Regions from separate parts of the Bacillus luti genome, predicted to be linked through region 2. Evidence: a T-box and tRNA genes for the amino acid it is inferred to sense, from the RefSeq annotation. Region 2 holds a T-box; the other regions hold tRNA genes.
The links. A T-box is a leader RNA that pairs with one kind of tRNA and senses whether it is charged. The one in region 2 lies ahead of trpS (tryptophan--tRNA ligase), so its partner is inferred to be a tRNA-Trp.

Region 1 (6,848 bases), 450 kb from region 2:
CATAATGGTCAAACAGGTTATGTACAAAAAGCATTCATATCTAATGGCTCACAACCTTTAGTAAAAGGAATTACAGTTCAAAATAATACGAAGTACACAGTTGCAACACCAAAACTCAATGTACGTAGTAATGCTAGTACAAGTAGTTCTCTACTTGGTTCATTACAAAATGGTACACAAGTGCAAGTAGTAGAAACTGTAGGAACTTGGTATAAAATTCGTTTTGGTACAGGGTACGGATATGTGGCAAAACACTATGTAGTACAAAACCAACCGCAATCACAAGCTAAAACCGCTCAACCTTCATCCATTCCAGCAGCTTTCAAATTCCCTGCTCAAGGAAGAGTTAGCTCAACCTTTGATATGCGCTGGGAACAAATGCATTATGGTATAGATATTGCAGCTCAAGGGAACGTATCCATTCAAGCTGCCGCTGCAGGTAAAGTTGTGAAGTCTTATTATTCGGCTAGTTATGGTAATGTCGTGTTCATCGCCCATCAAATTAATGGGAAATTATATACAACAGTTTATGCTCATATGAAAGATCGCACTGTACAAGCCGGTGATCAAGTACAAACTGGACAACTATTAGGTCATATGGGAAATACAGGGCATTCATACGGACAACATCTCCACTTTGAGTTACACAATGGAGAATGGAATTTTGAAAAAACAAATGCAGTCAATCCACTGCCATATTTAGTTAGGTAAATTGTATGCCACGCAATATACCTCTCTTAATTGAATACTTGGCCTTTTTAGGCTTAATCTGTTGTTTAATCATTTATAATACAAACACTGTATTTTTATCTATTATCATTGCTTTTGTTACTTTAGAAATTATGATGGAATCATTCCAAGTGCAACTAAAACAAAAAATTGCACACATTTATAACGCTCTTTTTCTATTAAGTGCCCTTATAACAAATGTAATTAGTAACGGTTTGTATTTATCTACCGTATTTCCTGTATTTTTTATGGCTATTTTATTATTCATAGCTAGATACGTGAATGTCCCTAATAATAAAAAACATGAACAAGAAGCTTAGAAAGAGGAGACACTGTGTACCAATCTTTCAAAGATACTCCAATGAAATATATATTGAATTTATATGAAAAAATGAATACTTTTTTCGGTATACAAGGAAGTTATACTGCACAACTTCTCCTTTATGGAATGTTATTTCTCATCTTAATTACTTTCTCCTTGTTTTACTAACAAAAAAAGGATCTCACATAAACTTGAGATCCTTTTTAATTTATATTAATTTTTCATATAAACAGTACTGTTTATCCACAAGCATATTTTTCATAAATAAAACTCAGATTATATTTTTTCTCTAAGCTCATTCTTTGTTCATCGTCGCACCAATAGAATAAAATATCATGAATAGTTGCATAACGCTTATTTTTAAGAAATAGTTTAAAGAATGATGGTAAACAATCATGTAATTGTATAAATATATAATTGCGTAATATCTCTTCCTTATATTCAATGCCCTTACAAATATACAGTAATTCTTCACAGTAATATGCATGCTGCGGAACTTGAATCATTTCAAAAAATGGTACATATGATAGTAGCTTTCCGATAAAATGACCATATCGGTCCATTACCCCTATCGTCATATGCTCCATCATTTCTTTCATCACATATAAATAATCATCTACATGCGTTGTCTTTAATGGGTCTAATCGATCGGAAATTTGAGCAAGTACAGCTCGTTGACAGGCTAACACCGCTTGACTCGGTCCATAATATGATAAGAAGTCTGTACACTTACGATATTTTCGTAATAAGTCATGTGTATATAAATCATAAACAAAAGTATTACAATACATCGCTAGACTCATCATATCACTATTTAATTGCTCTTTTGACAGTAACTTCGCTCTTTTACACATATAAAAGAATGTAAATTCCAATACTTCTTTATGAGATAATAAATGCTTACAATCTTTTATACATTCCTCATTAAATTTAACTCTATCCCAAATTTCTACATCCCTATCTGTTAATTCACCAATACGGTATTTAATAATTAAATAGTTTAAAGCAACCGCTTGCGTCAAAAGATCCCATGTTTCATATTCCAATGAAGTTTGGACAAATTCATCTAGCCCTTGAGTTATCATAAAAGTATTTGCCTCTTCATACCAACCAATCTCTTGGCATAAACGAAGAATACGTACTAAAGTTGGAATTTCATCTTTATGAAACTGCGGTAAATTTTTCACTTTATTTATTCCATATACGATAAATGCCGCTAAATTTTCTTCTTTATAAAATTCTTTTTCTTTCCACGCTAATATAGTCCGCTCGTTCCCTTCACCTTTTGGGTGACAAGGTACAAGCAAAGAAAATAATTCAGCGAAATTATTTGGTTCTATATATGTATCTGTAACCAAATTCCAATTTGGATCGCCTTGTACAGCCTTCATATAATTCCCCTTCCCTTTTTATCCCGCTATTTGCGACCAAGTAAGACTCCCACCTCAAAATTCAGCGAATGCTATGAATTTAGTTGGGAGATAAATGCCCGTAAAAGCCCGATTGGTTCAACTCATAATCATTTTGGAATAGCCCCCACAATGATTAAAGTTTCACTTTATCTACATAGGAAATATTAATTCATTATTACATCATTACCAATTAATATTGTTATATTCAAAATCTATCATAACCCTTATACCTATCAGTATATCATTTTTTCTCTTATTAAAAATTAGGAATGAAAAATTTTAAAAAACTGTCGAAAATATTAACTGTATACCTATTATATAATGCCCTAGATACGTCACTCTAGCATATTAGTTTAATCTATATATACTAGAATGATGTATCCGCTCTTCATACATAATTTATCTTGCTATTTGTGGGCATTAAGGCCCCATTCATTAAGGATTCACTTTATTCTGTATGCTCCGAGATTTCACCTAAAGCAAATCCAGCTTGATCATCTGTCGATTCTCTTATAGCTAAGTCACCTAGTGCTAACATCCCAACTAATTGACCATTCTCAACTACTGGTAATCGTCTAATTTGATATTGTGCCATTAATTCTGTAGCTTTTTCAATAGCATCATCTGGAGAAACTGAAACAATATTTGTTGTCATTACATTTGTAATTTTATTAGACCCAGGATGCTTCTCTGCAATCCCTCGAACAACCAAATCTCGATCAGTAACAAGCCCAACAACTTGTTCATTTTCAACAACAGGAATCAATCCAACCGATTCTTCTTTCATCTTTACAGCAGCCTCATATACATTGTCTAACGGTGTACAATGTACTATATGAGTACTCATAAATTCTCGAACTCGTGTCATTTTTATCTCCTCCTTTTAATACATACCATAGTTTTTCCTAAATCCCTTTATTTATTTCAGGAAAATAAGATGATAAAAGAGGATTGCACATAATAAAAAAGAGTCAGCATATTGCTGACTCTTTTTTGTATGACCCGTACGGGATTCGAACCCGTGTTACCGCCGTGAAAGGGCGGTGTCTTAACCACTTGACCAACGGGCCATGGCTCCGCAGGTAGGACTCGAACCTACGACCGATCGGTTAACAGCCGATAGCTCTACCACTGAGCTACTGCGGAATATATATGGTGGGCCTAAATGGACTCGAACCATCGACCTCACGCTTATCAGGCGTGCGCTCTAACCAGCTGAGCTATAGGCCCATATACTTTACAGGGGCAGTAGGAATCGAACCCACACTGGAGGTTTTGGAGACCTCAGTTCTACCTTTAAACTATGCCCCTAAATGATGCCGACTAGAGGACTTGAACCCCCAACCTACTGATTACAAGTCAGTTGCTCTACCAATTGAGCTAAGTCGGCAAAAAAAAATGGTGGCTCGGGACGGAATCGAACCGCCGACACGAGGATTTTCAGTCCTCTGCTCTACCGACTGAGCTACCGAGCCAACATAAATGGCGGTCCCGACCGGGGTCGAACCGGCGATCTCCTGCGTGACAGGCAGGCATGTTAACCACTACACCACGGGACCATTTGGTTGCGGGGACAGGATTTGAACCTGCGACCTTCGGGTTATGAGCCCGACGAGCTACCGTGCTGCTCCACCCCGCGACAATATAAAATTTTAAAAAAATGGAGGAGGTAGAGGGATTCGAACCCCCGCGCGACTCTCGCCGCCTGTCGGTTTTCAAGACCGATCCCTTCAGCCGAACTTGGGTATACCTCCATGAAGGAAAAAGAAATATTTTATTATTACATGTATCTAATCCATTTAAAAAGAAAATGGAGGAGGTAGAGGGATTCGAACCCCCGCGCGATTCTCACCGCCTGTCGGTTTTCAAGACCGATCCCTTCAGCCGAACTTGGGTATACCTCCGAGACATATAATAAATAAAGTGGAGCCTAGCGGGATCGAACCGCTGACCTCCTGCGTGCAAGGCAGGCGCTCTCCCAGCTGAGCTAAGGCCCCATGTTTTTGGGAATATCGGGAAGACAGGATTTGAACCTGCGACCCCCTGGTCCCAAACCAGGTGCTCTACCAAGCTGAGCCACTTCCCGTTAATAAAAGCGCGCCCGAGAGGAGTCGAACCCCTAACCTCTTGATCCGTAGTCAAACGCTCTATCCAATTGAGCTACGGGCGCATATGGTGCCGAGGGCGGGGGTCGAACCCGCACGGTGGTCACCCACCGCAGGATTTTAAGTCCTGTGCGTCTGCCTGTTCCGCCACCCCGGCATGTCATATTGAAAATTGGAGCGGAAGACGGGATTCGAACCCGCGACCCCAACCTTGGCAAGGTTGTATTCTACCACTGAACTACTTCCGCAAGACATGTTTGAGTTATTTTATTAAAAGTGCGGGTGAAGGGAGTCGAACCCCCACGCCAAAGGCGCTAGATCCTAAGTCTAGTGCGTCTGCCAATTCCGCCACACCCGCATATTTTATTAAAATGGTGAGCCATGAAGGACTCGAACCTTCGACCCTCTGATTAAAAGTCAGATGCTCTACCAACTGAGCTAATGGCTCTTAATGGCTGGGCTAGCTGGATTCGAACCAGCGCATGACGGAGTCAAAGTCCGTTGCCTTACCGCTTGGCTATAGCCCATTAATTAAGAATGGTGGAGGGGGGCAGATTCGAACTGCCGAACCCGAAGGAGCGGATTTACAGTCCGCCGCGTTTAGCCACTTCGCTACCCCTCCGACATATATGGTGGAGGATGACGGGATCGAACCGCCGACCCCCTGCTTGTAAGGCAGGTGCTCTCCCAGCTGAGCTAATCCTCCATTTGCCTGGCAACGTCCTACTCTCACAGGGACAAGGTCCCAACTACCATCGGCGCTAGAGAGCTTAACTTCCGTGTTCGGTATGGGAACGGGTGTGACCTCTCTGCCATCATTACCAGACTATATTCATTTAAGACAAGAATCATTATAACTTATTTAACCTTTAAAGTCAACAAGTTTTTTATATTCTTTCAAAACTAGATAACATTGCTTCATATTATATGGTTAAGTCCTCGATCTATTAGTATTCGTCAGCTCCACATGTCACCATGCTTCCACCTCGAACCTATCAACCTGATCATCTTTCAGGGATCTTACTAGCTTACGCTATGGGAAATCTCATCTTGAGGGGGGCTTCATGCTTAGATGCTTTCAGCACTTATCCCTTCCGCACATAGCTACCCAGCTATGCCCTTGGCAGAACAACTGGTACACCAGCGGTGCGTCCATCCCGGTCCTCTCGTACTAAGGACAGCTCCTCTCAAATTTCCTACGCCCACGACGGATAGGGACCGAACTGTCTCACGACGTTCTGAACCCAGCTCGCGTACCGCTTTAATGGGCGAACAGCCCAACCCTTGGGACCGACTACAGCCCCAGGATGCGATGAGCCGACATCGAGGTGCCAAACCTCCCCGTCGATGTGGACTCTTGGGGGAGATAAGCCTGTTATCCCCGGGGTAGCTTTTATCCGTTGAGCGATGGCCCTTCCATGCGGAACCACCGGATCACTAAGCCCGACTTTCGTCCCTGCTCGACTTGTAGGTCTCGCAGTCAAGCTCCCTTATGCCTTTGCACTCTACGAATGATTTCCAACCATTCTGAGGGAACCTTTGGGCGCCTCCGTTACACTTTAGGAGGCGACCGCCCCAGTCAAACTGCCCACCTGACACTGTCTCCCGGGTCGATAAGACCCGTAGGTTAGAATTTCAATACAGTCAGGGCGGTATCCCACCAGCGCCTCCACCGAAGCTAGCGCTCCGGTTTCAATGGCTCCCGCCTATCCTGTACAAACTGTACCAAAATTCAATATCAGGCTACAGTAAAGCTCCACGGGGTCTTTCCGTCCTGTCGCGGGTAACCTGCATCTTCACAGGTACTATAATTTCACCGAGTCTCTGGTTGAGACAGTGCCCAAATCGTTACACCTTTCGTGCGGGTCGGAACTTACCCGACAAGGAATTTCGCTACCTTAGGACCGTTATAGTTACGGCCGCCGTTTACTGGGGCTTCAGTTCAGAGCTTCGCTTACGCTAACCCCTCTCCTTAACCTTCCAGCACCGGGCAGGTGTCACCCCCTATACTTCGCCTTACGGCTTCGCAGAGAGCTGTGTTTTTGCTAAACAGTCGCTTGGGCCTATTCACTGCGGCTTTCCGTTAAGAAAGCACCCCTTCTCCCGAAGTTACGGGGTCATTTTGCCGAGTTCCTTAACCAGAGTTCTCTCGCACACCTTAGGATTCTCTCCTCGCCTACCTGTGTCGGTTTGCGGTACAGGCACCTTTTATCTCGCTAGAAGCTTTTCTTGGCAGCGGGGAATCAAAGACTTCGCTCCATAAGGAGCTTCCCCATCACA
Region 2 (6,848 bases):
GCTACTGGGAACCAACCAAGTTTTACCCCTACGAAATACTGCAGTAATGCGGCGAATACGAATGATGGTACTGACATTCCGAGTACCGAAATAACTGTGGCACTATAATCCACCCACGTATTATTACGAAGTGCAGCAACAATACCTAAAATTAATCCGATAAATGTTCCTAATATAATCGCTTGTAAACCAAGTTGTGCGGATGGTCCAATACGATCCACAATCATGTCTGTTACTGGACGGTTATCATATTGGAATGATACCCCTAAATCACCTTGTGCTAAGTTACCTAAGTAACGTGCATATTGAACTGGTACTGGATCATTCAATCCGTATTTTTCAAGAATGATTTCTTTTTGTGCCGGTGATAGCTTCTCCTGGTTTTTAAGCGGAGAACCCGGAAGTAATTTCATCAAAAAGAAAGTCAGTGTAGTAATTAAAAATAATGTCAAAGCCATGTACACGAAACGTTTTAATACATAACGTCCCATAGTCAAGCACCTCCCCGTTTTTCTCAAAAGCAATAAGATAGTTTAAAATATTCTTACTTTTATTTTTTTAAAATAAGAGCATATGCCCATCATAGGCATATACCCCTGTAAACGATGGAAAAAAAGATTATTTTTGTTCAACAGATGCCCATTTGTAAGTTAATTTACCACCATAGTTGATTGGGATAATATCTTTTACAGCACCTTTTACTACATACGCTGAACCTTTTTGGAAGATCGGAGCGATAACCGCATCCTCTTTAATTAGCATTTTCTCTACTTCTAAAAGGTTGTTCCAGCGAGCTTGTAAATCTTTTGTATCTGTTTTAGCTTTCAGAATTAACTCATCATATTTCGGATTAGCATATCCTGTTTTATTTTGAGAACCATTCGTAACAAACATATCTAAATATGAGATTGGATCTGGGAAATCTGGTCCCCAAATACCAAACGCAATATCATATTGCTGAGAATCTTCTAATTTATTTTTTTGTGCGAATGGCTGCTGTTTCATTTTAATCGTTAAACCAGGTAAGTTCTTTTCCATCTCACCTTTTAAGAATTCACCAACTTTTTTAGCATCTTCATTATCAAAGTTTAAGAATTCTAGTTCAATTTTATCAGTGCCAAGCTCTTTCTTCGCTGTTTCCCAAAGCTTCTTCGCTTCTTTTGGATTTGTTTCAACTAACTTTCCATTTTCAGCTCGGAAATCTTTTTTATTCGGGCCTTCAGCGAAATCTTTTCCAACAAATCCGTAAGCTCCAATTGCACCGTTATTTAAAATAACTTTTGCAATGTTATCACGGTCAAATGACATTGAAATTGCTTTTCTTAAGTTTTTATTACTTAAGTACTGATTACTTTGATTAAATCTTAAGTAAGCAACCCCTGCTTCTTTTCTTGTTTGGAACTCTGGACTCTGTCTAAATTTATCAACAAATTCCGACGTTAAAGCCGCACGATCAATCGCGTTTGTCTCATATAAATTTACATCAGTTGCTGTATTTTTTACAATATTAAAATTGATCTCTTCGATTTTAACCGTTTTATTATCCCAATACGAAGGGTTCTTCTTGAATTGGAAACTTTGTTCATGTTTCCAATCACTCATTACGAATGGCCCGTTATATAGTGTTGTATTTGCCTCTAAACCGAACTTATCACCTTGTGCTTTTACAAAGTTTTCATTTAGTGGGTAAAACACTGGATAAACTGTTAAATCAATAAAGTAAGGAACAGGGTTGTCTAATTCCACTTCTAATGTATAATCATCAATCGCTTTTACACCTAATTGGTCAGCAGGTAATTCTTTTTTATGAATCTTCTCTGCATTTTTAATATCAAACATAATGTACGAATACGTCGCTTTTGTCTCTGGATTTACTGCTCTTTTCCATGAATACACAAAGTCTTTAGCTGTTACAGGTTCCCCATTCGACCATTTCGCATCTTTTCTTAACTTAAATATGTATTTCTTCCCATCATCTAGCTTTTCAACATCTTCAGCAACTCCAGGCATTCTCTTTTGATCTTTGCCCGTACGATACAAACCTTCCATCGTATTATTTAAAGCTGTAGAAGATGAAGAATCAGATGCTAATGATGCATCCATTGACGGAATTTCAGATAACTCTGTTAAATTAAGAATCTGTTTTCCGTTACTACTACTAGTAGCGTTCTCTTTCCCTTTTGCTTTTGCGTCATCTTTTTGGTAGCTACACGCGCCAAGCAACATACTTGCAGTTAAAGTTGATGCAAGTAATAACGGTATCTTTTTCTTCATGTTGTGTTGCCTCCCCTAATTGCACTTCCTGTACCCTCACTTGTTAAAAAGTAGAATTGAAAGAATAATCTCCAAGTTTCTACAATTTTCATTATACATATAATACGACGATTGTGAATATAGTTTTTTGTTTTTTTGTTAAAATTTTTAATAAAATGTTTATATTTTTATTTTTCTGTAAAGGTATACGTTAACATTGCTACCATCATCTTGAAATCAGACCTTTAATTGCGTATAATTTTCAAAAAATTAATTCTAGTACTTATTATAGCTTTTATAGTATAATAATTCTAGTAATATTTTGACGGAGGGGAATATTTTGAATAAAGTTTTTTTTCATACTTGTATACTAATTTTTATAGCGATAATTGCTTCTAGTATTGGCGCATTCCTCATTTCATCTCAATTTTTGTTGAACTTTGTCAATATCTCGTTTTATATCGCACTATTTTTTATTCTGGTTGGTGGTTTTTTATACATATTTCAAAATGGATTTTTTAATGTAACTCTTTACGCCTTCCAAAAAGTATTTGGTACGAACAAAAAAATAGACTCTTTAATTGAGGAAGCAGAGGAACCTGTTAATAAGAAAGAACGTATTTATAAAACATATTCATTCAAATGGACGTATCCTATATGTATTACAGGTATCGTACTTGGGGTGTTCTCGACTCTCATTAGCTTTACTATTTTGATGTAGTTTGCAAACACTATCCCATATGATATAATTATCAGCAAAACATTTTGTTATAAAACTTTAGTTCTTTCATATTAAAAGAGCTCAAGTAACAATAAATAAATTTATATGTATGCGATGATAAAGAAGAGTACATATTGAGGCAATTTCAGAGAGCTTGTGGTTGGTGTGAACAAGTAATTGTACAATGTGGAATGGGCTTTTGAGCACCAAACCGAACCGAAAGTAGTAGGCTTTGGCGTTATATCCAAACGTTATTATGGATTAAAGAGATTTCACAGTAGTGAAATAATTAGGGTGGTACCGCGGTCCATTCGTCCCTATCATTTTTGGGATGAATGGGCTTTTTTGTTTGCCTTCTCTTCCCCATCACGCATTCAATTTTAGGAGGAATTACTTATGTCAGTTATCTTTTCTGGTATTCAGCCGAGTGGAACGATTACACTTGGAAACTATTTAGGAGCAATGAAGCAATTTACAGAGCTTCAAAACGAACACGACTGTTATTTCTGTATTGTAAACCAACATGCTATTACAGTACCTCAAGATCCCGTACAACTTCGTAAAAACATCCGCAGTCTTGCTGCACTTTATGTAGCATGCGGCATCGATCCTGAAAAAGCTACTTTATTTGTACAGTCAGAAGTACCAGCACACGCTCAGCTAGGCTGGATCATGCAATCTGTTGCTTACGTTGGAGAATTAGAGCGTATGACGCAATATAAAGATAAAGCATCAGGTAGAGATTCAGTTCCAGCTGGATTACTTACGTATCCACCATTAATGGCTGCTGATATTTTACTTTATAACACAGAAATCGTACCAGTTGGTGACGACCAAAAGCAACATATTGAATTAACACGCGACTTAGCAGAGCGTTTCAACAAACGTTACCGTGAAATCTTCACAATGCCTGAAATTCGCATTCCAAAAGTAGGAGCTCGCGTTATGTCATTAACAGAGCCAACGAAAAAAATGAGTAAATCTGATCCAAATCCAAAATCAATGATCAGCATGCTTGATGAGCCAAAAACAATCGAAAAGAAAATTAAAAGTGCTGTAACTGATTCTGAAGGTATCGTGAAATTTGATAAAGAAAACAAACCTGGTATCTCTAACTTATTAACAATTTACTCTTCATTCTCTGGAAAAACAGTTGAAGAAATTGAAACAATGTATGAAGGAAAAGGATACGGTGATTTCAAAGGCGACTTAGCTCAAGTAGTCGTAGAAGCAATTCGCCCAATCCAAGACAAATATAACGAACTAATCAACTCACCAGAACTAGACGAAATTCTAGACAAAGGTGCCGAAAAAGCAAACCGCGTCGCATTCAAACAACTACGCAAAGTAGAAAACGCAATGGGATTAAGTAGAAAACGTAGGTAACATATAAAGCGGAAGCGGCTCGTTCAGAATGTGAGGGGGATGGAGCTCCTGACGTAGAGGCGCTTTTTGCCTCGCAGGAAGGCGCGAAGCCACCGAACATTCTTGCCGCTGGAGCTGGATTTTATATAAAGCGGAGGCAGCTCGTTCAGCTCTGACTGGCTAAGGTTCTTTCGCATAGAAGACGCTTTTTGTCTTCTTATGCGGAAGGTTCTTAGACACGAAGAGCTTGCTGCCGGAGCTAGATTTCTACAAATTAAAAAAAACCGCCAATTGGCGGTTTTTTTTAATTTACCTTCTGCTCATTTTCCATTTCCCATAACTTTTCAAAAAATGGCTGTCCTTTTACAAGGCGCTCGCATAATTGTTCATGCTTCTCAGACCAGCCTGATTTCGCTTCATCATATAATCTAGCCCAAATATCTTCAAATTCCATATGTTGAACTGTTCCATATTCTGATGGATCCCACTCTGTGTACCAATAGCGAATCTCAGCTGTATTTTTCGTTGTATGTAATTGATCTAACGCCATAAATAATAATTGTTTTAACTGTCTTTCTTTACGAGTCAAACCATTCATAATGAAAGGAGATGGTGATAAAATATGATGCTCTTTTTCTGTTTCTTCTACTTGGAACTCATACTTTTCCGCTTGTACGTTTTCTACCATCTCATATACCATCTGCTCTTGGCGAGGTATAAGTCTGCTTTTTCGAATTGGCACATTGTAGCCAATTGAATCAATCGCAATAATTCCTTTTCCATCTGTAACTACAAAACAATATTCCTGTTGCAAACGTTCGTGATTTTTACGAATATAAGCCTTATGATGTACGTCTTCCAATAACTTTTGTGGAAGCTCTAACAATTCGTTCTCGATGTAATGATATAATGTGGAATCTACTTTTAATAATGGCACTTGATCTAATAGTTCAATCGTATCATCTTTCCGCCATTCGTAAAAATGACAAACGTTATACCCATTTTCTTCACCTTCAAACCAATTTACCCATACATCATGTAGATATAACATTCTCTACCCCTCACTTCACTACTGTTTGTACCAATCATTATGTTCATTTTTGCTTAACTTTATTCCACTTAAGGAAATATATTCTAATTATTATTTTTTCTTCTATAATATTAAAAAAAACAGGAGATATAGCCCCTGTTTTTTATGGAACATGAAACGTATTTGCTTTATCCAATATTTCTTTCGCATCTATAGATAATAAAGATAGTGTATCTTCTTCCAATGCTACACAATCTTTTACAATATGAAAGCCAAGCGCATAACCAAGCATTTTCGGATAAGAATGAAGACCATTTAATAAGATATCATGCTCCCTTGTTCCTCGTTTTATCGTTATTCTTTCGTGTACAACGTTCCTCCAATAATAAAGTGCTTCTTCTTTTGAAAGGTACGTCGTCCACGGCGCATTATTTTTTTCTGTATACCTTTCCGTTACTGCCTGCTCAGCTAACCCTTCCATAATCATCGTATCAAGTAATGTATACTCTGTTTCTTTCTTTTCAATTTGATGTAACCTGCATATATGGTGATATTCATGTGCCAATAACGCTTTTAACTCTTCTAAAGAATTCCGCCCACATACGAACAAGAAAATAACGTGGCGCATAGAAAGCCCCGCTTTCCCGTTATATTCTTCTTGTACAGTTCGGTTATAGGAATCTGATAATAAAATAAAGATAGGGATATCTGGACCGTTTAACCATTTTTTTAATTTATCATACTCCATACTTAACTCTTTCCAGATTTCCTTTTTCTCTAACTCTTTAATTTCTTGTTCTCCTCGCATGACCGGGCGATACATACCTTTGGAAATTAAAAAGCGATACAATCTTTCTTTCGGTAACGGGATATACTTCGTAAATTTTTCACATAGTTTTTCTGGTCGTCCGTAATATAGATGTAGCCACTCAGCTGTTTCAACAACCCCCATCTTTATCCCTCCTTTTTCTTATGTATATGCAAAAAGGGAAAAAGACGTAAAAATAAATAAGGTGTTTTTTCGTAGTTTGTTACGAAAAAACACCTTATTTCATCTATTATTTATACGATTTAAATACTAATACTGCATTATGACCGCCGAATCCTAATGAGTTACTTAATACTGCGTTTACTTCTTGATGTCTCGCATTATTCGGTACGTAATCTAAGTCACATTCTGGATCTGGTGTTTCATAGTTAATCGTTGGAGGAATTACTCCGTCTGTAATTGATTTAATAGAGAAGATCGCTTCAACAGCACCAGCTGCTCCTAATAAGTGACCTGTCATTGATTTCGTTGAGCTGATTGCTACTTTATACGCGTGCTCACCGAACGTTTCTTTAATTGCCATCGTTTCATACTTTTCATTCGCATCTGTACTTGTACCGTGCGCATTAATGTAATCAATATCTTCTGGCTGTAGACCTGCATCTGCTAAAGCTTGACGCATTGCACGCACGCCGCCTTCACCACCAGGA
Region 3 (6,848 bases), 650 kb from region 2:
AAATAGCTTTAGGGCTAGCCTTAAGTGTAAGAGTCTTGGAGGTAGAGCACTGATTGGACTAGGGGTCCTCATCGGATTACCGAATTCAGTCAAACTCCGAATGCCAATGACTTATCCTTAGGAGTCAGACTGCGAGTGATAAGATCCGTAGTCAAAAGGGAAACAGCCCAGACCGCCAGCTAAGGTCCCAAAGTGTGTATTAAGTGGAAAAGGATGTGGAGTTGCTTAGACAACTAGGATGTTGGCTTAGAAGCAGCCACCATTTAAAGAGTGCGTAATAGCTCACTAGTCGAGTGACTCTGCGCCGAAAATGTACCGGGGCTAAATACACCACCGAAGCTGCGGATTGATACCAATGGTATCAGTGGTAGGGGAGCGTTCTAAGGACAGTGAAGTCAGACCGTAAGGACTGGTGGAGTGCTTAGAAGTGAGAATGCCGGTATGAGTAGCGAAAGACGGGTGAGAATCCCGTCCACCGAATGCCTAAGGTTTCCTGAGGAAGGCTCGTCCGCTCAGGGTTAGTCAGGACCTAAGCCGAGGCCGACAGGCGTAGGCGATGGACAACAGGTTGATATTCCTGTACCACCTCTTTATCGTTTGAGCAATGGAGGGACGCAGAAGGATAGAAGAAGCGTGCGATTGGTTGTGCACGTCCAAGCAGTTAGGCTGATAAGTAGGCAAATCCGCTTATCGTGAAGGCTGAGCTGTGATGGGGAAGCTCCTTATGGAGCGAAGTCTTTGATTCCCCGCTGCCAAGAAAAGCTTCTAGCGAGATAAAAGGTGCCTGTACCGCAAACCGACACAGGTAGGCGAGGAGAGAATCCTAAGGTGTGCGAGAGAACTCTGGTTAAGGAACTCGGCAAAATGACCCCGTAACTTCGGGAGAAGGGGTGCTTTCTTAACGGAAAGCCGCAGTGAATAGGCCCAAGCGACTGTTTAGCAAAAACACAGCTCTCTGCGAAGCCGTAAGGCGAAGTATAGGGGGTGACACCTGCCCGGTGCTGGAAGGTTAAGGAGAGGGGTTAGCGTAAGCGAAGCTCTGAACTGAAGCCCCAGTAAACGGCGGCCGTAACTATAACGGTCCTAAGGTAGCGAAATTCCTTGTCGGGTAAGTTCCGACCCGCACGAAAGGTGTAACGATTTGGGCACTGTCTCAACCAGAGACTCGGTGAAATTATAGTACCTGTGAAGATGCAGGTTACCCGCGACAGGACGGAAAGACCCCGTGGAGCTTTACTGTAGCCTGATATTGAATTTTGGTACAGTTTGTACAGGATAGGCGGGAGCCATTGAAACCGGAGCGCTAGCTTCGGTGGAGGCGCTGGTGGGATACCGCCCTGACTGTATTGAAATTCTAACCTACGGGTCTTATCGACCCGGGAGACAGTGTCAGGTGGGCAGTTTGACTGGGGCGGTCGCCTCCTAAAGTGTAACGGAGGCGCCCAAAGGTTCCCTCAGAATGGTTGGAAATCATTCGTAGAGTGCAAAGGCATAAGGGAGCTTGACTGCGAGACCTACAAGTCGAGCAGGGACGAAAGTCGGGCTTAGTGATCCGGTGGTTCCGCATGGAAGGGCCATCGCTCAACGGATAAAAGCTACCCCGGGGATAACAGGCTTATCTCCCCCAAGAGTCCACATCGACGGGGAGGTTTGGCACCTCGATGTCGGCTCATCGCATCCTGGGGCTGTAGTCGGTCCCAAGGGTTGGGCTGTTCGCCCATTAAAGCGGTACGCGAGCTGGGTTCAGAACGTCGTGAGACAGTTCGGTCCCTATCCGTCGTGGGCGTAGGAAATTTGAGAGGAGCTGTCCTTAGTACGAGAGGACCGGGATGGACGCACCGCTGGTGTACCAGTTGTTCTGCCAAGGGCATAGCTGGGTAGCTATGTGCGGAAGGGATAAGTGCTGAAAGCATCTAAGCATGAAGCCCCCCTCAAGATGAGATTTCCCATAGCGTAAGCTAGTAAGATCCCTGAAAGATGATCAGGTTGATAGGTTCGAGGTGGAAGCATGGTGACATGTGGAGCTGACGAATACTAATAGATCGAGGACTTAACCATATAATATGAAGCAATGTTATCTAGTTTTGAGAGAACATAAAAAACTTGTTGACTTTTAAAGTGAATCAGTTATAATAATGATTGTCTCAAAAGAATAATGTCTGGTAATGATGGCAGAGAGGTCACACCCGTTCCCATACCGAACACGGAAGTTAAGCTCTCTAGCGCCGATGGTAGTTGGGACCTTGTCCCTGTGAGAGTAGGACGTTGCCAGGCAATATTATTCCGCAGTAGCTCAGCGGTAGAGCTATCGGCTGTTAACCGATCGGTCGTAGGTTCGATTCCTACCTGCGGAGCCATTGGAGAGCTGTCCGAGTTGGCCGAAGGAGCACGATTGGAAATCGTGTATACGTCACAAGCGTATCAAGGGTTCGAATCCCTTGCTCTCCGCCATAGGATTTATAATATTTGGCCCGTTGGTCAAGTGGTTAAGACACCGCCCTTTCACGGCGGTAACACGGGTTCGAATCCCGTACGGGTCACCACTTTTGGAGGATTAGCTCAGCTGGGAGAGCACCTGCCTTACAAGCAGGGGGTCGGCGGTTCGATCCCGTCATCCTCCACCATATAACTTATATGAATAATATTATCGCGGGGTGGAGCAGCACGGTAGCTCGTCGGGCTCATAACCCGAAGGTCGCAGGTTCAAATCCTGTCCCCGCAACCAAATGGTCCCGTGGTGTAGTGGTTAACATGCCTGCCTGTCACGCAGGAGATCGCCGGTTCGACCCCGGTCGGGACCGCCATTTTAATAAGGCTCGGTAGCTCAGTCGGTAGAGCAGAGGACTGAAAATCCTCGTGTCGGCGGTTCGATTCCGTCCCGAGCCACCATTTATTTTAATAAAATACGCCGGCTTAGCTCAATTGGTAGAGCAACTGACTTGTAATCAGTAGGTTGGGGGTTCAAGTCCTCTAGCCGGCACCATGTAAGTTTCGGAGGGGTAGCGAAGTGGCTAAACGCGGCGGACTGTAAATCCGCTCCTTCGGGTTCGGCAGTTCGAATCTGCCCCCCTCCACCATTTACATAGGGGCATAGTTTAAAGGTAGAACTGAGGTCTCCAAAACCTCCAGTGTGGGTTCGATTCCTACTGCCCCTGCCAAATATATTTACACAACATGGCGGTTGTGGCGAAGTGGTTAACGCACCGGATTGTGGCTCCGGCATTCGTGGGTTCGATTCCCATCAGTCGCCCCATTTTTATTTTAAAAATGACAAATAATATAATGGATACTTACATATAATTAATTAAGAAATCAATGGGCTATAGCCAAGCGGTAAGGCAACGGACTTTGACTCCGTCATGCGCTGGTTCGAATCCAGCTAGCCCAGCCATTTTTGCGGAAGTAGTTCAGTGGTAGAATACAACCTTGCCAAGGTTGGGGTCGCGGGTTCGAATCCCGTCTTCCGCTCCAATAAAATTAATTTCATATGGCGGCATAGCCAAGTGGTAAGGCAGAGGTCTGCAAAACCTTTATCACCGGTTCAAATCCGGTTGCCGCCTTTTCTTTTGTGCCGATGTGGCGGAATTGGCAGACGCGCACGACTCAAAATCGTGTTCCTTCGGGAGTGTCGGTTCGACCCCGACCATCGGTATCAAACAAACGTTGATTTAAACGGCTCTTACGTTCAGTAGGAGCCGTTTTTTCGTATTCTTAGAAGATCGCTCTATATTTAAAGATGGAATATATGGTATAAGAATCAATACACATGGTATTGATTATGTTGAAAAATAACTTTTAACACTTGCAGGAGGATATAATTGAAATGGATGGATACTTACCTTAATGAATTTTTATTTATATCCTAATTATAATAATCCTCAATTCGCCAGCTGCTCTTACTTACATCAGGATAAAACGGGTTCAATTCCTAAATTTGTTTTACGAGCTAATAATATAATCATACGTATAAGTGACTATAGAATAGTCAGATTAGAAAAATTTGTAAGTGATATAGTGCATAATTTGAATAAATATCCTGATTATATAAGAAATATAATAGATAAAGTGTAAACACTCTCTTGTATATCGTATTGTTTTTTGTAAGGGCAATAATATGTTACATATTATAAAAAGGAAGAAGCTCGTTTTATGTCGAACTACTCAACTTAATGAACCCTTATAAACGAAATATATTCGTTTATAAGATAGTCGTATGTGATAACGTTGTTTAAATTAAAATTGAATGTTCAAGAACGTATATATCGATGTTTCTGATGGGTTGAACTGAGAATTCAATCCTATAACCGACTCAAACTCGTATTCTTTCGGGAATATCGGTTTGCCCCCGACCATTGGTACCCGCGATGCAAAAAGACTCTAACAGAAATATTAAAGTCTTTTTGCTAAATTATGCTATGTGATTCTAAAATTCGTAATAAATGTAGGAATTCATGTATAATATAACTTGTCGAAAGAACAAAATGATAGTGATTTATATTATGTCTGTAATATGAATCAAAAATGAACTTTTTATATTTCTTTTAAAAATGTGTTGAATACGCATTATATTTCATATTAATATCTTTATGTAGATTTAAAACCGGAAAGAGAGTGGAAAGTATGGGCCGTAAATGGAACAACATTAAAGAAAAAAAAGCATCAAAAGATGCAAATACAAGCCGTATATATGCGAAATTTGGACGCGAAATTTATGTGGCAGCAAAACAAGGCGAGCCAGATCCAGAATCAAACCAAGCGCTTAGAGTCGTATTAGAGCGTGCGAAAACATACAATGTACCAAGAACAATTATTGATCGTGCGGTTGAAAAAGCAAAAGGCGGCTCAGAAGAAAATTATGACGAGCTTCGTTACGAAGGCTTTGGACCAAATGGATCTATGGTAATTGTAGATACGTTAACAAATAACGTAAACCGTACTGCTGCAGATGTACGAGCTGCATTTAGCAAAAACAGTGGTAACATGGGCGTAAACGGTTCTGTAGCATACATGTTTGATGCGACAGCTGTTATCGGTCTTGAAGGTAAAACATCAGACGAAGTTCTTGAAATTTTAATGGAAGCAGATGTGGATGCACGTGACATTCTAGAAGAAGAAGATGCTGTTATCGTGTATGCTGAACCTGATCAATTCCATTCAGTACAATCAGCACTTAAAGATGCTGGTGTTGAGGAGTTTACAGTTGCAGAATTAACAATGCTTGCACAAAATGATGTAACACTTCCTGAAGATGCACAAACACAATTTGAAAAAATGGTTGATGCATTAGAAGACTTAGAAGATGTACAACAAGTTTACCATAACGTAGACTTAGGAGAATAATATGATAGAAGCCCCTTATCTTTTAACGGATAGGGGCTTTTTTTACGAAGTTAATTAAGGTGATGAATTATTAAAGGTATTTTGTTGTAGAAAGGGAATATTCTTATAGGAATATATGAAATAATCAATATTTCTAGGAGGATTAAAATGAAACATAAAACACCAAAGCATATCGTTGCTGTAGCAGGCTATTTAACAAATGAAAAGAATGAGGTACTTTTAACGAAAGTACACTGGCGAGCTGATACGTGGGAAATGCCTGGAGGGCAAGTAGAAGAAGGAGAAGCACTTGATCAAGCTGTTTGTAGAGAGATACTGGAGGAAACGGGCTTAACTGTGGATCCTATTGGGATTACAGGCGTGTATTATAACGCTTCTATGCATATTTTAGCTGTTGTGTTTAAAGTAGCATATGTTAGCGGTGAAATAAAAATTCAGCCTGAAGAAATTAAAGAGGCTAAATTTGTTGCATTAAACGATGGAAACATCGATGAGTATATAACGCGTCCTCATATGAAATCAAGGACACTGGATGCGATGAACGCAACGCATTTTATTCCATACGAAACATGGGAAGTTCAGCCGTATAATCTCATAGGAAGGTTGTAAAGAAAAGGTTAGCGATTTGAGGATACCCCAAATTGCTAACCTTTTCTTTATGTATACTGTTTCAGAAAAAGGTCACAATAATAAAGTGAAGTTTTAATTAATAAGGGTTTTATGTATCTATAATTGATTTTAGGAACGTTTGTTCTGTATAATAGTAATGTATCATATATAATTAGATTACTAGATGTTTAAAAGTAGCAATTTATAGATGATATAATAAAAGAATAAAGTGAAGTATAAAGACCTTACTTTTTACAACGTTATTGGTTCTTAAGGTTTTAATCGATGTATATTCAACATTTCATATGAATAGTAGATAAAAAAGGACTGTGATACAATACATTTTTACACCTTACAATGTTGTAAGGTATGTGTAAGAGAAATCGATGGGAGATTCTTTTACAACAAAGTATCCTTAAGGTAAGAGTTATATATGCTGTGTGGAAAAGAGGTGTTCAAGATGAAAGAACGAGTATTATCTAGAGTGAACTATCATCAAAAAGTTGCATTAAATCCATTAACTAAATTTTTTTATAAAGCCATTATATTATTATTATTGTTAAGTTTTGCATTATTATTCGTTGGAAATGTAATGATTGAGCGAAGTGATATTAGTAAATTACATGTACCTGCTAAGTTAGAAGTACCAGAGTCAGTAACACACGCATTTATTGCGACGGAAGATAAAAGGTTTTATCATCATAATGGTTTAGACTATATAGCAATTATCAGGGCTTCTATTGAGAATATAAAAGCTGGTGGTGTTGTGCAAGGAGGAAGCACGATTACACAGCAGTTATCTAAAAATGCTTTTTTAACTAATGAGCGTACATTTTCTCGTAAGTGGAAAGAAATTTTTTATACGAAAAAAATTGAACGCACATTTACGAAGGATGAAA

Region 1: it encodes a tRNA-Trp, which carries the amino acid that the T-box ahead of trpS (tryptophan--tRNA ligase) is inferred to sense. The anticodon was not compared.
Region 3: it encodes a tRNA-Trp, which carries the amino acid that the T-box ahead of trpS (tryptophan--tRNA ligase) is inferred to sense. The anticodon was not compared.

Annotation. Positions count from the first base shown of each region.
Region 1 is NZ_CP040336.1:4,380,303-4,387,150, forward strand. It holds gene EUC40_RS22205 (SH3 domain-containing protein) at 1-711, shown strand, start outside; gene EUC40_RS22210 (hypothetical protein) at 717-1,049, shown strand; gene EUC40_RS22215 (DUF3965 domain-containing protein) at 1,291-2,442, opposite strand; gene EUC40_RS22220 (CBS domain-containing protein) at 2,912-3,331, opposite strand; tRNA gene EUC40_RS22225 (tRNA-Glu) at 3,462-3,533, opposite strand; tRNA gene EUC40_RS22230 (tRNA-Asn) at 3,535-3,609, opposite strand; tRNA gene EUC40_RS22235 (tRNA-Ile) at 3,617-3,693, opposite strand; tRNA gene EUC40_RS22240 (tRNA-Trp) at 3,704-3,774, opposite strand; tRNA gene EUC40_RS22245 (tRNA-Thr) at 3,781-3,853, opposite strand; tRNA gene EUC40_RS22250 (tRNA-Phe) at 3,863-3,938, opposite strand; tRNA gene EUC40_RS22255 (tRNA-Asp) at 3,947-4,022, opposite strand; tRNA gene EUC40_RS22260 (tRNA-Met) at 4,026-4,102, opposite strand; tRNA gene EUC40_RS22265 (tRNA-Ser) at 4,125-4,217, opposite strand; tRNA gene EUC40_RS22270 (tRNA-Ser) at 4,275-4,367, opposite strand; tRNA gene EUC40_RS22275 (tRNA-Ala) at 4,388-4,460, opposite strand; tRNA gene EUC40_RS22280 (tRNA-Pro) at 4,476-4,549, opposite strand; tRNA gene EUC40_RS22285 (tRNA-Arg) at 4,560-4,633, opposite strand; tRNA gene EUC40_RS22290 (tRNA-Leu) at 4,637-4,725, opposite strand; tRNA gene EUC40_RS22295 (tRNA-Gly) at 4,742-4,816, opposite strand; tRNA gene EUC40_RS22300 (tRNA-Leu) at 4,846-4,926, opposite strand; tRNA gene EUC40_RS22305 (tRNA-Lys) at 4,941-5,016, opposite strand; tRNA gene EUC40_RS22310 (tRNA-Gln) at 5,021-5,095, opposite strand; tRNA gene EUC40_RS22315 (tRNA-Tyr) at 5,107-5,190, opposite strand; tRNA gene EUC40_RS22320 (tRNA-Val) at 5,199-5,274, opposite strand; rRNA gene rrf (5S ribosomal RNA) at 5,279-5,394, opposite strand; rRNA gene EUC40_RS22330 (23S ribosomal RNA) at 5,496-6,848, opposite strand, start outside.
Region 2 is NZ_CP040336.1:3,929,549-3,936,396, forward strand. It holds gene opp3b (oligopeptide ABC transporter permease) at 1-491, opposite strand, end outside; gene EUC40_RS19945 (peptide ABC transporter substrate-binding protein) at 619-2,274, opposite strand; gene EUC40_RS19950 (DUF3899 domain-containing protein) at 2,594-2,974, shown strand; T-box leader at 3,080-3,296, shown strand; gene trpS (tryptophan--tRNA ligase) at 3,371-4,360, shown strand; gene EUC40_RS19960 (YjbA family protein) at 4,644-5,390, opposite strand; gene EUC40_RS19965 (DUF2268 domain-containing putative Zn-dependent protease) at 5,533-6,321, opposite strand; gene fabF (beta-ketoacyl-ACP synthase II) at 6,428-6,848, opposite strand, start outside.
Region 3 is NZ_CP040336.1:4,583,966-4,590,813, reverse strand. It holds rRNA gene EUC40_RS23260 (23S ribosomal RNA) at 1-2,058, shown strand, start outside; rRNA gene rrf (5S ribosomal RNA) at 2,159-2,274, shown strand; tRNA gene EUC40_RS23250 (tRNA-Asn) at 2,283-2,357, shown strand; tRNA gene EUC40_RS23245 (tRNA-Ser) at 2,360-2,451, shown strand; tRNA gene EUC40_RS23240 (tRNA-Glu) at 2,469-2,543, shown strand; tRNA gene EUC40_RS23235 (tRNA-Val) at 2,549-2,624, shown strand; tRNA gene EUC40_RS23230 (tRNA-Met) at 2,649-2,725, shown strand; tRNA gene EUC40_RS23225 (tRNA-Asp) at 2,729-2,804, shown strand; tRNA gene EUC40_RS23220 (tRNA-Phe) at 2,814-2,889, shown strand; tRNA gene EUC40_RS23215 (tRNA-Thr) at 2,908-2,983, shown strand; tRNA gene EUC40_RS23210 (tRNA-Tyr) at 2,994-3,077, shown strand; tRNA gene EUC40_RS23205 (tRNA-Trp) at 3,085-3,158, shown strand; tRNA gene EUC40_RS23200 (tRNA-His) at 3,178-3,253, shown strand; tRNA gene EUC40_RS23195 (tRNA-Gln) at 3,317-3,391, shown strand; tRNA gene EUC40_RS23190 (tRNA-Gly) at 3,397-3,471, shown strand; tRNA gene EUC40_RS23185 (tRNA-Cys) at 3,490-3,560, shown strand; tRNA gene EUC40_RS23180 (tRNA-Leu) at 3,571-3,652, shown strand; gene EUC40_RS23175 (YebC/PmpR family DNA-binding transcriptional regulator) at 4,621-5,340, shown strand; gene EUC40_RS23170 (NUDIX hydrolase) at 5,488-5,949, shown strand; gene EUC40_RS23165 (transglycosylase domain-containing protein) at 6,410-6,848, shown strand, end outside.